Regions from separate parts of the Arthrobacter sp. 9E16 genome, predicted to be linked through region 1. Evidence: riboswitches for the same ligand, from Rfam matches in the RefSeq annotation. Region 1 holds a riboswitch; the other holds the start of a gene.
What was found. Region 1 has a riboswitch for S-adenosylmethionine ahead of CXR00_RS06570 (LLM class flavin-dependent oxidoreductase). Riboswitches for the same ligand answer to the same signal wherever they lie in the genome.
Positions count from the first base shown of each region.

Region 1 (7,097 bases):
ACCTTGAACACGGACGATTCCGGACCAAAGGGGAAGTCCTCGTAAGCGCCCGGGAAGCCCAGGCACAACCGCCTTACCTCTGCCGCGTCCATCATCCGAGCGTAGTCCGTCGCCCCAGGCCGCGCCACAGGTGACAAAATGGAAGCCAGACCAGCATCAACCCGCCACACACCGCACGTGTGCTCACCCAACGGAGGACAGTTTTGGCTCGCACAGGACATGGGGACCGGCTCGCTTCGGCCGCGGAAAAAGCGGCGGATTCACAGGGGTTTGAGCGGGCCGCACGCATGGGATACGTCGCCAGCGGAGTGCTGCACCTGCTCATCGGCGTGATCGCCCTGCAGATTGCGTCCGGCAGCGGCGGCAGCGCGGATTCCTCCGGCGCCGTCTCTGCCCTGGCCGCCCAGCCGGGCGGACTGGTCCTGCTCTGGATCTGTTTCCTGGGCTGCCTCGCCCTCGCGCTGTTTCAGGCATCGCGCGTCTGGCTGGACGGCCGCGGGCTGCAGGGCAAAGACGCCTGGAAAGTGCGAGGCTCCGCGGCCACCCAGGCCATCACCTACGGTGCCATCGGCGTATCCTTCGGCACCGTAGCCCTGGGCGGCGGCACGGACAGCGGCGAGAGTTCCGCAGGCTGGAGCGCCAAGCTGATGGCGCAGCCGGCGGGCGCCGTCCTGCTGGGCCTGGTGGGACTTGGCATCGTCGGTGTTGGCGGCTATTTCATTTTCAAGGGCGCCACCGGACGTTTCCGCAAGGATTTGACGGCGATTCCGGCGGGCATCTGGGACCGCGCCGTCACCATTACCGGCACGCTGGGCTTTGTCGCCAAGGGAGTGTCCCTGGCTATTCTGGGCCTCCTGGTGATGGTGGCCGCTTTCACGGCCGACCCGGTGAAGTCCACCGGGCTCGACGGCGCACTCCGCGCCCTGCGCGAGCAGCCCTTCGGCGTGCTGGCGCTGGGAGCCGTGGGCGCCGGAATGATCTGTTACGGGTTGTACACCGGGATCCTGCGCGCCCGGTTCGCCAAGCTGTAACGGGTCAGAGACCGAACCGGGGAGCTTCGATGACGGGACAGGTATCCATCACCACGTCCAGCCCGGCGTCGGCCGCCCGCTGCGCCGCTGCCTCGTCGATCACGCCCAGCTGGAGCCACACCGCCTTGGCGCCTGCCTCGATGGCCTGGTCCACTATGTTCCCGACACGGGAGGAATTCACGAAGCAGTCAACGACGTCGATCTGTCCGGGGATTTCGCTGAGCTGCCGGTAGCCTTTGTTGCCGTGGACATCGTCTCCCTTCAGGCTCACCGGGATGATTTCCATTCCGAGGTGGTCCTGGATGTAACGGGAGACGCCGACGGCGGTGCGGCGCGGATTGTTGGACAGGCCCACCACCGCCCAGCGGGCGCCCTTGTTGGTCAGAAGTGCTTCGACAACTGCGGGGTTATTGACGTGTGTCATCTGCCGTCCTTCGGTGGGCTCTGGATCGGGCACCAGCTTACGCCCGGCTGCGTGCCTCAGCTCAGGAAAGATTCGATGGCATCGGCCAGGGCGGTCTCCGGCACACTGGCCGTGCTGCCTTCCAGCAGCTGGAACTCCCCTTCCTCCAGGGCATCGGCGGCCCGCCGGGCCAGATCCTGCGTTTCGTTGCCGCTGGCGCTCCCTGCCAGCACCAGCACGGGCACCTGCACACCGCCGAGTCCCTCAAGTTCCGTCTGCAGCACCAGCATCTCGTCTTCACCCTCCTCCAGGGCCAGGGTCGGCTCCAGCGCGACAACCCGCGTGATGACGGCGGACTCCTCGGCGGCGCGCAGCGCCAGGAAGGCACCCGACGCGAACCCGTAGAGGTCTGCCCTTCCGCCGGCCACCTGCACCACTGCCAGCAGGTCATCAACGTCGGACTCGGCCGTGTACTCCTCCCCCACGTCGCTTTCACCCAGTCCGCGCCGGTCATACGTGTAGACGGTGTGGTTTCCGGAGAGCAGCTGCGCCAGGGCCCGGGTACTGGAACTGTTGCGGTCAGCTGTCAGCGGATCCACGATCACCAGGGGCGGACCGTCGCCCTGCCGGGACCAGGCGATGCGGGTGCCGTCGGCGGAAAGGGCCATGCCGGTGGCGCTGGGTGAGGGTTCCATAGCCGACTCCTGCTCGCTAAAGGGTTCACTGCGCGGACCCTTCAAACGTAAGGAGGCAGTCCGTCCCCGGTCAATGGCCCCGCCCGGAACCCGCCCCGCAAACCTCCGGCCGGACGGCGGAACCCCTCAGCGTGCCGGAATCCCTGCCGGCTGAAGCCGGAAGGACGCACCGCGGTGGTTTTCGGGCAGCTTGTCACCGGCACCGAAGAGCTTGTGGCGCAGCGTCCCCGGGGTATATTCCGTCCGGTAGGCACCGCGCTTCTGCAGCTCCGGCACCACAAATTCCACCACGTCCTCGAAGGTACCCGGGGTAATGGCGTAGGCCAGGTTGAAGCCGTCCACATCGGTCTCTTCCACCCACCGGATCAGCTCCTCGGCGACGTCGGACCCCGAGCCCACCAGCCGCGGACCCAGCCCGCCGATCCCCGCGGATTCGGCGATGTCGCGCACCGTCCAGGGTTCGCCGTCGTCCTTCGCTTTTTGGAAGTTGTCCGCGGCAGACTGGATCGCATTGGACTGCACATTGCCCAGCGGCTCGTCCAGGTTGTAGGTGGACAGATCCACGCCGAGCCAGCCGGACATCAGGGCCAGGGCACCCTCGTCGCTGGCGTACCGCTGGTAGTCCACATGCTTGGCTTCGGCTTCCTCGGATGTTGCCGCGGTGATGATGGTCAGCAGCGTGTAGATCCGGATGGAGTGGCGGTCCCGGCCGGCGGCTTCGGCGGCATCACGAATCCGGGTGACCGTGGCCCTGAGCTTTTCCTTCGTGGGGGCGCCCACGAAGACGGCCTCGGCATTGCCGGCGGCAAAGGCAATGCCCCGCGGCGAGGCGCCGGCCTGGAAGATCACCGGGGTGCGCTGCGGTGACGGCTCACTGATATGGATGCCGGGAACCTTGAAGTACTTGCCCTCATGGTTGATGTCATGCACCTTCGCCGGGTCGGTGAAGATGCCGCTGTCCTTGTCCCGGACGACGGCGTCATCCTCCCAGGAGCCTTCCAGCAGCTTGTAGATCACCTCGAGGTATTCATCCGCGTGGTTGTAGCGCTCGTCGTGCTCAAGCTGGTCTTCGGCACCCATGTTGCGGGCCGCCGAGGGCAGGTAGCCGGTGACCACGTTCCAGCCGACCCGGCCGTTGGTGAGGTGGTCCAGGGTGGAGAGGCGCCGCGCGAAGGGGTAGGGGTGTTCATAGGCTGTTCCCGCGGTGATGCCGAAACCGAGGTGCTCGGTGACCAGTGCCATGGCGGAGACCAGCAGCAGCGGGTCATTCACCGGCACCTGGGTGCCCTGCCGCAGTGTGGCCTCGTTGGAGTTTCCATACACGTCATAGGTGCCCAGGACGTCTGCGATAAAGATGCCGTCAAACAATCCGCGCTCGCAGGTTTGGGCCAGGTTGGCCCAGTAGCGGAGATCCGTGTAATTCGCGGACTGGTCCTGCGGATGGCGCCACAGTCCCGGAGACTGATGGCCCACGCAGTTCATGTCAAAGGCGTTGAACCGGATCTGCCGCCGGCTGTTCTGAGGTGTTGAGGAAGATGATTCGGACACGGGGAAATCCTTCGGGACGGGACGCACCCGCTGGGGCGCCGTACTTGCCGTTCGCGGACGCGACACGGCCGGATCCTCATCTGGGGCACCCCGCTACGGAAAGAGGGTTGCCGCCCAACCAGCCAGAGCTTTGCGTTGGGACTCATGATCCTTCGCCACCAGTATTTGCACAGCGGAACAGGCAAGGAAAGAACATGACCCCGTGTGAACGGATTTATGACCCCGCATGACCACTGGTTGGCAGCATTCCCCATCCTGTCCCAGACTCCACAGATAGCCTGGCCTCCACTCCCCCGCCGGCGCCCCCGCCGGCACAGGCGGCGTCGAAATATTACGCGGGGGACTTGCCGGTTTCCGCAATCGCGCGTTTAGTTGCTCTTGACCATCCCGAGCGGCTGAGAGACCTGGATCAGTGAAGCCGCAGCAACCCTGGTTGCCGTACCTCCTCCTTGAGGGACGGCAATAGCGAGGACAACACCGCAGGAGGCCTCCCGGCCCAAGGCGTTATCCGTAGGGTGCTACTGCCAGGACCGATGGAGAGTTAACATGACCGCTCTGGCTTCACAGTCCCCTGCCGCCGCGCCGCCCCAAACGCGCGCCGCCGGTTCCGCCCTTCCCGTTGCCTTTTCCTCCCTCGGCCGCGCATTCGGCTCCGGCGGTGAAACCCACCAGGTGCTGCGGGACATCACCTTTGACGTACATGCCGGCGAAGTCCTGGCCATCCTGGGCTCCAGCGGCTGCGGAAAGTCCACGCTCCTGCGGGCCGCAGCCGGCCTGGACGCTCCAACCAGCGGGGAAGTCCGGATCAACGGAACACCCGTGCGCGGCATTGATGACCGGTGCGCCGTCGCGTTCCAGGAACCGCGGCTGCTGCCCTGGCAAACCCTGCAGGCCAACATCGCCATGGGCCTGCCCAAGGGCATCAGCGCCAAGAACGGCAAGGCCAAGGTGGCCGAACTGCTGGAGCTGGTGGAACTGGCCGCATTCGCCAAACACCGTCCCCGGGCAGTTTCCGGTGGCATGGCGCAGCGCGCTTCTCTTGCCCGGGCCCTGGCCCGCACGCCCGGCGTGCTCCTGCTGGATGAACCGTTCGGTGCACTGGATGCCCTGACCCGGCTGAAGATGCAGGACCTGCTGCTCGCGGTTCACCGGGCCACCCCCACCACGGTGCTGCTGGTAACCCACGACGTGGACGAAGCCCTCCAGCTGGCAGACCGCATCATCGTCCTGGGCAGGGAGCCCGGTGCTGCCGGAGCCACCATTACGGACACCATCACCGTGCCCGGCCCGCGCCCGCGGAACCGCGCCTCGGCCGAGCTGGCCCGAATGCGCGGCGAGCTCCTGGCCCGCCTCGGCGTCGACCGCCACTAAAACTTCTCCCGGCGTCACCCCTCTAAGGGCCGCTACCCCCGCCGTTCTGCGCCCATTTTGCGCATGAACCGCGATGCCTCGCAGCCAACTCATCAGAAAGAATCCCCATGAACAGCCGTTCCCTCAGTTCCCCCTCAGCTTCCCGCACCGCGCTCAAGACCCTGGCCGCAGCCGCCGCCGCAGCTTCCCTGCTGCTGACCGGTTGCGTGGCAGGCGAGGATTCCGATGCCGCCGCCGACGCCGGCGCGGCCGACGGAGGAACCCTCACCCTCGACTTCGCCACCTACAACCCGCTCAGCCTGATCATCAAGGACCAGGGCTGGCTGGAATCCGCCCTCGCCGACGACGGCGTCACGGTGGAGTGGGTGCAGTCGGCCGGCTCCAACAAGGCCAATGAAAACCTGCGCTCCGGGGCGATCGACGTCGGTTCCACCGCAGGGTCCGCAGCGCTGCTGCACCGCGCCAACGGATCCCCGATCAAGGCCATCGACATTTTCTCCCAGCCGGAATGGGCGGCCCTGGCGGTGGGCGCCGACTCGGACATCACCTCCGTGGCGGGCCTCAAGGGCAAGTCCGTGGCGGCCACCAAGGGCACCGACCCCTACTTCTTCCTGGTCCAGGCCCTGGACGAAGCCGGACTGAGCCTGGACGACGTCACCGTGGAACAGCTGCAGCACGCAGACGGCCGGAGCGCCCTGGAAAACGGATCAGTGGATGCCTGGGCAGGGCTGGACCCGATCATGGCGGGTGCCGAACAAAACGGTGCCCGGTTGATCCACCGCAACCTGGACTTCAACACCTACGGCATCCTTGCCGCCAACGAATCCTTCCTCAAAGAGGATCCGGAACTCGCTCAGACAGTGGTCAACGCCTATGAGAAGGCCCGCGCGTGGGCTGCTGAAAACCCGGAGGAAACGGCGCAGATCCTGGCCGATGTTGCCGGCCTGGACCTGGCGGTGGCCCAGACCGTGGTGCTGGAACGCAGCAACCTGGACGTTGACCCCGCACCGGGTGAGGCCCAGCGCAGCGTGCTTGAGAAAATCGGCCCCACACTGGTGGAAACCGGGGACGTCGCCGGCCAGGACGCCGTGGACAAGGCACTGGACGGCCTGTTCGATGACTCCTTCGTGAAGTCCGCTGATCCCGAGTCCATTTCGGATGCACAGTGAGTTCGGCCCTGAAGACCCCGGCATCCGCGAGCGCCGGTGCCGGGAATGCAGCGCCGGCCGGCACCATCCTGGCCAGCCGCTGGACCCGCGCGGGCCTGGGCCTGGTGGTTCCCGTCCTGGTACTGGCCGCCTGGCAGATCAGCACAGCCGCCGGAATCTTCAGTCCGGTCCAGCTGCCCTCGCCGTCGGCCGTCTACACTGCCGCAGCTGACCTGATCGGCCGCGGCCAGCTGGGCAACCACGTGGCCATCTCCACCCAGCGGGTGCTCATCGGTTTCGCCGCCGGCGGGCTGCTGGGCCTGGCCCTGGGCGCCGTGCTGGGGCTGTCCCGCCTGGCCGACATCCTGCTGGGTCCGATGATCGGCGCACTGCGTGCCGTGCCGTCGCTGGCCTGGGTCCCCCTGCTGATCCTGTGGCTGAAGATCGGCGAGGACTCCAAAATCACGCTGATTGCGATCGGTGCCTTCTTCCCGGTGTTCACCACCGTGTCACTGGCCCTGCGCCACGTGGACCGGAACCTGGTGGAGGCCGCCCGCGCCTTCGGACTCAACGGGCTGAAACTCCTGACCACGGTGCAGCTGCCCGCCGTCGTTCCGGCGGTATTCTCCGGGCTGCGGCTGGCGCTGGCACAGTCCTGGCTGTTCCTCGTGGCCGCGGAACTCATCGCCTCTTCCATGGGGCTGGGCTTCCTGCTGACCGATTCGCAAAACAACGGGCGCACCGACCGGCTGCTGCTGGCCATCATCCTGCTGGCGGTGATCGGCAAGATTACCGACGCCCTGCTGGGACTGGCCGAAAAGAAGGCGGTGGCCAAATGGGCCTGAGCACAACACTGCAGGAAACACTCGAAGAAGCACTGCAGGATGTGAAGAGCTCGGCG
Region 1 is NZ_PJIU01000001.1:1,354,299-1,361,395, reverse strand. It holds gene CXR00_RS06590 (MmcQ/YjbR family DNA-binding protein) at 1-92, opposite strand, end outside; gene CXR00_RS06585 (DUF1206 domain-containing protein) at 204-1,031, shown strand; gene CXR00_RS06580 (CoA-binding protein) at 1,036-1,455, opposite strand; gene CXR00_RS06575 (alpha/beta fold hydrolase) at 1,512-2,129, opposite strand; gene CXR00_RS06570 (LLM class flavin-dependent oxidoreductase) at 2,256-3,677, opposite strand; SAM riboswitch class IV at 3,713-3,827, opposite strand; gene CXR00_RS06565 (ABC transporter ATP-binding protein) at 4,224-5,048, shown strand; gene CXR00_RS06560 (aliphatic sulfonate ABC transporter substrate-binding protein) at 5,156-6,217, shown strand; gene CXR00_RS06555 (ABC transporter permease) at 6,283-7,041, shown strand; gene acs (acetate--CoA ligase) at 7,032-7,097, shown strand, end outside.

Region 2 (7,097 bases), on a different contig from region 1:
TATTCCTGCTGCAGGGACTGGAATCCTTCAATGAGAGTCCACGCTATGGAGGCGTATTCACGGATGTCCATTGATGGACTGATGAATTCACCGTTATGGGCCAGGAAGTTCCGAAGTAACCGGAGTTGATCGACGCTGTCAGCGATGTATCTGGGGGTGTCGGAATTTCTCAGTGCCCGGATAAGGTCATGACCCTTTAGCGACGCTTCGGGTTCTTTCAGTTTCACCCATCCCTGAGCGGCATATTCCACCTCGGAATAAGCTTCTTTCACCGCAGCTGCCGGGGAGACAAGGTCTGCAATGTCCTGCAGTCTATTGACCCACGTTGCCCACTTTGAGGTTCCGGCCCGAAGCGTGGCAACACTAGCGTCTGCCTGTTTCATTCTCTCGATTGCGTCAATCCAGTTTGCGGCCATCTCGGCATATGCAATAGGACGCCGGTCGGCCAATCCACTCGCTGCCGAATCGCTCCGGTGAGCCAATCCCCTCCGGATATCCGAACCATGGCTCTCCGGGTTATCTCGGTCCGCCCTCCGGACGAGTTTTGGCGTTTCCTCACGGGAGCCGCCGGTGGACGTTGAGGCGGATGCGCGGATACTCCGTTCGGCGGAAGACGCCTCGGCTGCTCCTTCCGTGAGTGTCACGATGGTTTCCTCCACCTGCTCACGGAAAAACTTGACCCCGCCCAGGGGTGACGACACTTCCTTTAACTCCGCTATCCGCTCTGACAGTGCAAGGACAAGACTGATAACCGGCTTCTTGTAGAGAAACAGAAGCACGACGATGGCTGCCGGCCATGCCAGCAAAGAGACCAGACTAGTTATGAAGACAAGCCATTCTGCGGTCATATCTTCGCCCCCTGCCCCGGCTATCCGGCATCTGCGGCACTAACTGTGCCAATGCTGGTATAACTGCCGACCGACTAGCTCCTATTATCCTTTCCAACAGATGAATAAACAGGGTCTGTGGCCATATTCAGGGGTTTTGACTCCACATATTGGTACAGGCCAATGAATGGACGCCCGCCCGCACCATCAGGGGTAATTACCGCTACGCCAGGCAGAGGCAGAACGGGTGTCCGGCCGGGTCCAGAAAAACGCGAAAGGTGGTACCCGGCTGGTACGGATGCTTAGTGGCACCGAGCTGCAGCACCGCCGCCTCGGCTTCATCCAGGTCATCAACATCCACATCAATATGCACCTGCTGCGGAATATCCTGTTCCGGCCAGACCGGCGCCGTGTAGTTTTCCACCTGCTGGAAGCAATAGCGCTGGCCGGTGGCATCGGTAATGTCAGTCCAGCCGTCGTAGGATTCATCCTCATGCAGGTTCACCGTCCAATCCAGCAGGGCACCGTAAAAGGTGGCAAGTGCCGCGGGATCAGGGCAGTCAATGACAGTGGTGGGAGTGCGTGCGATAGCCATGGCTGGAAACATATTCCCTCGGCCTGTATCTGGCAAGATGGAGCCATGAAGATATCCCGCGCCGACACAGCTGCCGACGCAGGTTTCTTTCCGTGGCCCCGTGAGGTGCCCGCGGAATGGATCCTGCGGGCACATCCGATCATCCTCATGGTGTCAGCGCTGGTGCTGTTCCATCAGTTTGCTCCCCTGCCGGCCAGCCCCATGGGCTTCGTCAGCGAGTTCTTTGTGCTGAGCACCGCCTTCTCCATGTTGTCGTCCCGCAGCCGCAGGCGAAACCAGAATGCCAGGGGTCCCGAGGCGCCTCATACCGGGTCGGAGCGCCCCGCGGAATAGGAATGCCGCCCTCCGGGCGCAGCAGTCCCTGCCGGTAAGACAGAACAAGCCGGACCCCTGTCGGGTCCGGCTTGTTCTGTCTTTATCCGCAGGGACTGGCCTCAGCTCGCGTCTGCCAGCGTACTGGGGCTGCGAAGCCGGGAGAGATAGCCGGCAAATTCATGCAGCTCTTCCGCCGACCAGTCATCCAGGATGTGGCTGTCCAGCATAATGCCGGTTTGGACAGAGCCCACCCGTTCCTCTGCGGCCGGTGTCAGGACCAGCACGCGGGCGCGGCCGTCCCGGGGGTCGGCCTGCACCTCAATCAGTCCCAGTTCCTCGAGCTGTCGCGACTGCCTGCTGATGACGCTTTTGTCCACCATCAGCAGGTCTGCCGCCGCTCCGGAATGCAGCGGGCCCTCGCGCTTGAGCAGTTGCAGCATTTTGAGGCCAAACAGGGGCAGGGTCGGGTCGATGCCCTTGGCTGCGTCCCGCATGCGGCTGCGAACGGTTTCCGTGAGAAGACGCAGGTTTTCCTCAACCTCGTGCAGGGCCTTTGTCCGGCCCAGCTCCTGCGGTGTCACTTGGGCTGGCTCTCCGGGTTGGCAGTCCTCACCGGTGAGACCGGATCCACCAGGGCCACGGCGCCCGTCGCCACGTCGGCCAGTGCAAGCTCGGCCGGTGAGGGACGTTCGTTCCGGGCCGCTGAATCCGCAGCGGTGTCGGATGCCCGGGTCTCCGCCGGGGCGGAAGCTACGGCGATGCCGGCGGTCGCCGCAGGATCAGCGGTTGCGGCGGCCTTCTTCAGCTGTACGGCATTCTGGCGGCCAAGCTTGGCGTTCGGAATGAAGATGACAGCCAGCAGCGTGATGACGGCCAGCGGAACGCTGTACAGGAAGACCGAGCCGACGCCGACGCCGTACGCACTTTCCACCAGCACGGCAATGGCGTCAGGAAGTTCGGAGACCTTGGGGATGGATCCGCTGCCCAGGGCCACGGCGGCCGCAGCCTGGTCAGCCGGCGCCAGCGCACCGATGCCGTCCTTGATTTCGGAGGCAACGATGGTCCCGAGCACCGAACCCAGCACGGAAACACCCACGGTGCCGCCGAGACTGCGGAAGAAGGTCACCGCGCTGGTGGCCACACCGAGGTTCTTCACCTCAATGGAGTTCTGGACCACGAGCACCAGGTTCTGCATCAGCATGCCCAGGCCTGCGCCCAGAACGGCCATGTAGATGCCGACCAGCACCAGGTTGGTGTCATAGGCCAGCGTGCTCAGCAGGATGGAACCCACCACGGTGAGCACACCGCCGGAAATCATCACGGCCTTCCACTTGCCGGTGCGGCTGATGATCGTTCCGAACAGCGTGGAGGAGACCAGCAGGCCGGCCATCATGGGGATGGTCAGCAGGCCGGACTCGGTGGGGGTGGCACCGCGGGCCAGCTGCATGTACTGCGCCAGGAACACAGAAGTGCCGAACATGGACACGCCCACGGAAATGCTCGCCACGACGGCAAGGGTGAAGGTGCGGTTCTTGAACATGGACAGCGGAATGATCGGTTCCGGGGACTTGAATTCAACCAGCACGGCAGCGATCAGCAGCAAGGCGGATCCGGCGACCGTCAGGAAGGAGGCCAGCGAGGCCCAGCCGAACTGGTTGCCCGCCAGGGTCACCCAGATCATCAGCAGCGACACACCGCCGGCGATCAGGACAGCACCCAAGTAGTCGATGTGGACCTTGCGCTTGGCGTGCTGGGGCAGGTGCAGGGTCATCTGCAGCAGGATGATGGCAGCCACCGCCACCGGCAGGGCAATGAAGAAGTTCCAGCGCCAGCCGAAGGCGTCAGTGACAACACCGCCCAGCAGCGGTCCGCCCACTGTGCCCACCGCCATGACGGCACCAAAGAGTCCGGCGTACTTCCCGCGGTCGCGCGGGCTGATGATGTCAGCCATGATGATCTGGCTCAGCGCGGCGAGACCACCGGCACCCAGACCCTGCAGCACGCGGAAGACAATCAGCGTGCTGGTGTCCTGCGAGAAGCCGGCCAGGGCCGAGCCGAGCACAAAGATGCCAAGAGCGAGCTGGATCAGCAGCTTGCGGTTGAACAGGTCAGCAAACTTGCCCCACAGCGGCGTTGACACCGTTGTGGCCAGCAGTGTTCCCGTCACCACCCAGGTGTAGGCGGACTGGTTGCCGTCAAGGTCCGAGATGATCAGCGGCAGGGAGGTGGAAACCACCGTGCCCGCCAGAATCGAGACAAACATGCCAAGGAGCAGGCCGGAAAGGGATTCCAGCACCTGCTTGTGAGTCATGGTCCCGTCCGGGGAGGCGGTCCGCTTGGGCACCTTGGCCTTCTTTTCGGACTTTTTTTCGGGGGGACGTTCTGCGGGGGACATCGGGCTCCTGCTAGTAGTTGATTTAGATCAACTATATAAGTAATTGCCCTTAGTCAACTAATTTCGTGGCGTATCGCACACCCTTGGCCGGACGCCCGGTCCCGGGTCCGGATGGCACCGCCGTGAACCTCTGTGACCGCCGATGACGCACCGAGACGCCCCTGAGGTCAAAAACGGTCATCGCTGGCCCGGCCGTGATCCATGGGCTAGCTTTTCCTTAACCATCCCGAGCGGCCGAGAGACCTGGATCGACGACGCCGCAGCAACCCTCCCCGCCCAGCAGCGGGGAACGGTGCTACTGCCAGGACCGATGGAGAAGCTGCGCGCTTTCGTTGGTCAGCTTCGCCCTGCCCCGGCACGGCGAAGCTGACGCCGGCGAACCTGCGTCGCCCTCCGCCGGGCGATGATTCAGGAGCCTGACGTGAGCCCAGCAAGACCTCCCAAACCCCATCCCCAGATACCCCGCACCCTCGCCGTCCTCACGGCAGGGGCCATGCTCGCCACTGCCGTTTCCGGTTGCGGCGGGCCGGCCGCAGCCAGCGGCAGCGACACCTTTGTCTTTGCCACCGGCAAGGACATTTCCTGCCTGGATCCCCACGTGGACGGCGACATGCCGCAGGCATCCATCGCAGCGAACTACCTGGATTCCCTCGTTTCACAGGACAGCGGCGGCACCATCCACCCGTGGCTCGCCACAGCATGGTCAGTGTCCGGCGACGGCCTCACCTACACCTTCACAGTGCGCGACGACGTCTGGTTCACCGACGGGACAAAACTCACCGCGGAAGCAGTGAAGGCAAACCTGGACCACATGGTGGATCCAAACACCCAGTCAGGTACCGCAGGCGGTTACCTCAAACCCTACGAGTCCACGCAGGTAGTGGACCCGACCACCGCCGTCGTCACCCTGAACCGCCCGTATGCGGCGTTCCTTGAGGTGCTCGCCCAGCCCTTCCTCGGCATCCAGTCACCCGCGGCCCTGAAGCGGCCGCAAGTGGAAAACTGCCACTCGCCGGTGGGCTCGGGACCGTACAAGATCCTGGACTACGTCCCGCAGTCCAAGGTCACCCTGGTCCGCAACGAAGACTACAACTCCGCTCCGCCCTACGCGCAGCATGACGGCCCGGCACACATTGAGAAGATCGAATGGCGCATTGTTCCCGAAGACTCCACCAGGTACGGCCTGCTGCGGGCAGGCCAGGCGGACGCCCTGGACCTCATGCCCTCGGTCCACTTTGCCGAGGCGGAAGCGGACGGAAACGTGGAGCTGACCCTGCGTGACCGGCCCGGAAACCCTACCAACCTCATCCTCAACACCACCCGTGCGCCGTTTGACGACCTCAACGTCCGCAAGGCTTTCCTGCACAGCGCCTACGTGGACGCGGGCATCAACAGCGTCTACTTCGGCACCGTCACCCGGGCCGGCGGGCCGCTCAGCTCCACCACCGGTTTCTACTCCCCCGATTTTGAGCACGTCTATGACCCGGACCCCGCCGAAGCAGCCCGCCTGCTCGATGATGCCGGCTGGACGGAGCACGACGCCGAAGGATACCGGGTGAAAGACGGCGAGCGCCTGAGAGTTCATTTCCCGTACACCCCCGGAGCCTGGCCCGCTGCGCACCAGGCGCTGGTCACTCAAATCCAGGCGACAGCGAAGCAGGCCGGCTTCGAGGTGCTGATCGAGAACGGCGACGCAGCAACCGTGAGCGAACTGGGCAACACCTTCGAATACGACCTTCGCGCCGATTACTGGAACACCAACACCGCCGATGTGCTCCGCATTGTCTTCTCCTCGGAATACACCGAGTCTGCCGGCTTTGTAGCCAACGGATCGGGCTTTCGCAATCCCGGGCTGGACTCGATCCTGAACGCGGCACTTGCCACCGACGATGCTGCCGTCCGGAAGGACCTTTACCACCAGGCCCAGCAGATCGTCAGCGACCACGCCCTGCAGCTGCCGCTTTACAACCAGGCCAGCCAGGTGGCCCTGCGCAGCGACCGCTGGACAAACCTCACCCTTGAACCCAGCCTTTCCCTCCCCTACCTCTACGACGTCACGGCGGTGGATCCCCAATGAGCACCCAATCCCTTGATCCCCTCAACACGGCACCTCGCACAACGGTGTCCGGAGGCAGCACCGGCCGCATTGTCGGTAAGCGGGCCGCCGGCAGCGTTTTTGTCCTCTGGGCGGCCGTCACCCTCACCTTCTTTGTCCTGCACCTCACGCCCGGCGATCCCGTAACAGCGATCCTCGGGGGTGCCGGATCCTCCCCGTCGCCCGAGACGGTGGCAGCGGTAAGAGCCCAGTACGGACTCGACCGGCCCGTTCTTCTGCAGTACCTCTCCTATCTGGGCAACCTGATTACCGGGGACTTTGGGGTGTCCTATATCTTCAAGGTTCCCGTGATCGAGATCATCGGCCCGCAGATCCTTCCCACCCTGCAGCTCGCCGGACTGGCGCTGGCCTTCGCATGGGTCATCGCCCTGGCATTCACGCTCCTCACGGTGGGCCGCGGACGCCTGCTCGACGGCGTCGGCCGGACCCTGGAGGTGTTCTTCGCTTCCCTTCCCCCGTTCTGGGTGGGCATCATGCTTGCGGTCCTCTTCGCCGTCATCCTGGGCTGGTTCCCGGTAGCCGGAGACGACGGCTTCCGCTCGCTCGTCCTGCCGGCGCTCTCACTGGCCATCCCCCTGTCCGGGTTCATCGCCCAGGTCACCCGGTCCTCCTTCGAAGAAGCCCTGGCTCAGCCGTTCATCCTGAGCGCCCGTGCCAGGGGGCTGAGCGACGCCGCCGTGCGGCTGACGCATGCCCTGCGGCACGCCATCCTGCCCGGCCTCACGCTCTCCGCGTGGGCAGTGGGCTCACTGGTGAGTTCCGCCGTCGTCGCCGAGATCATTTTTGCCCGGGCCGGGCTGGGGCGTTCCCTCGTGGATGCCATCATCAACCGCGATATGCCGGTAACCC
Region 2 is NZ_PJIU01000002.1:851,222-858,318, forward strand. It holds gene CXR00_RS10665 (ABC transporter ATP-binding protein) at 1-34, shown strand, start outside; gene CXR00_RS10670 (hypothetical protein) at 1-848, opposite strand, end outside; gene CXR00_RS10675 (VOC family protein) at 1,051-1,422, opposite strand; gene CXR00_RS10680 (hypothetical protein) at 1,468-1,755, shown strand; gene CXR00_RS10685 (MarR family winged helix-turn-helix transcriptional regulator) at 1,857-2,318, opposite strand; gene CXR00_RS10690 (MDR family MFS transporter) at 2,315-4,048, opposite strand; SAM riboswitch class I at 4,351-4,449, shown strand; gene CXR00_RS10695 (ABC transporter substrate-binding protein) at 4,554-6,209, shown strand; gene CXR00_RS10700 (ABC transporter permease) at 6,206-7,097, shown strand, end outside.
Region 2: linked by a shared signal. The riboswitch ahead of CXR00_RS10695 (ABC transporter substrate-binding protein) and the one ahead of CXR00_RS06570 (LLM class flavin-dependent oxidoreductase) in region 1 are both predicted to bind S-adenosylmethionine.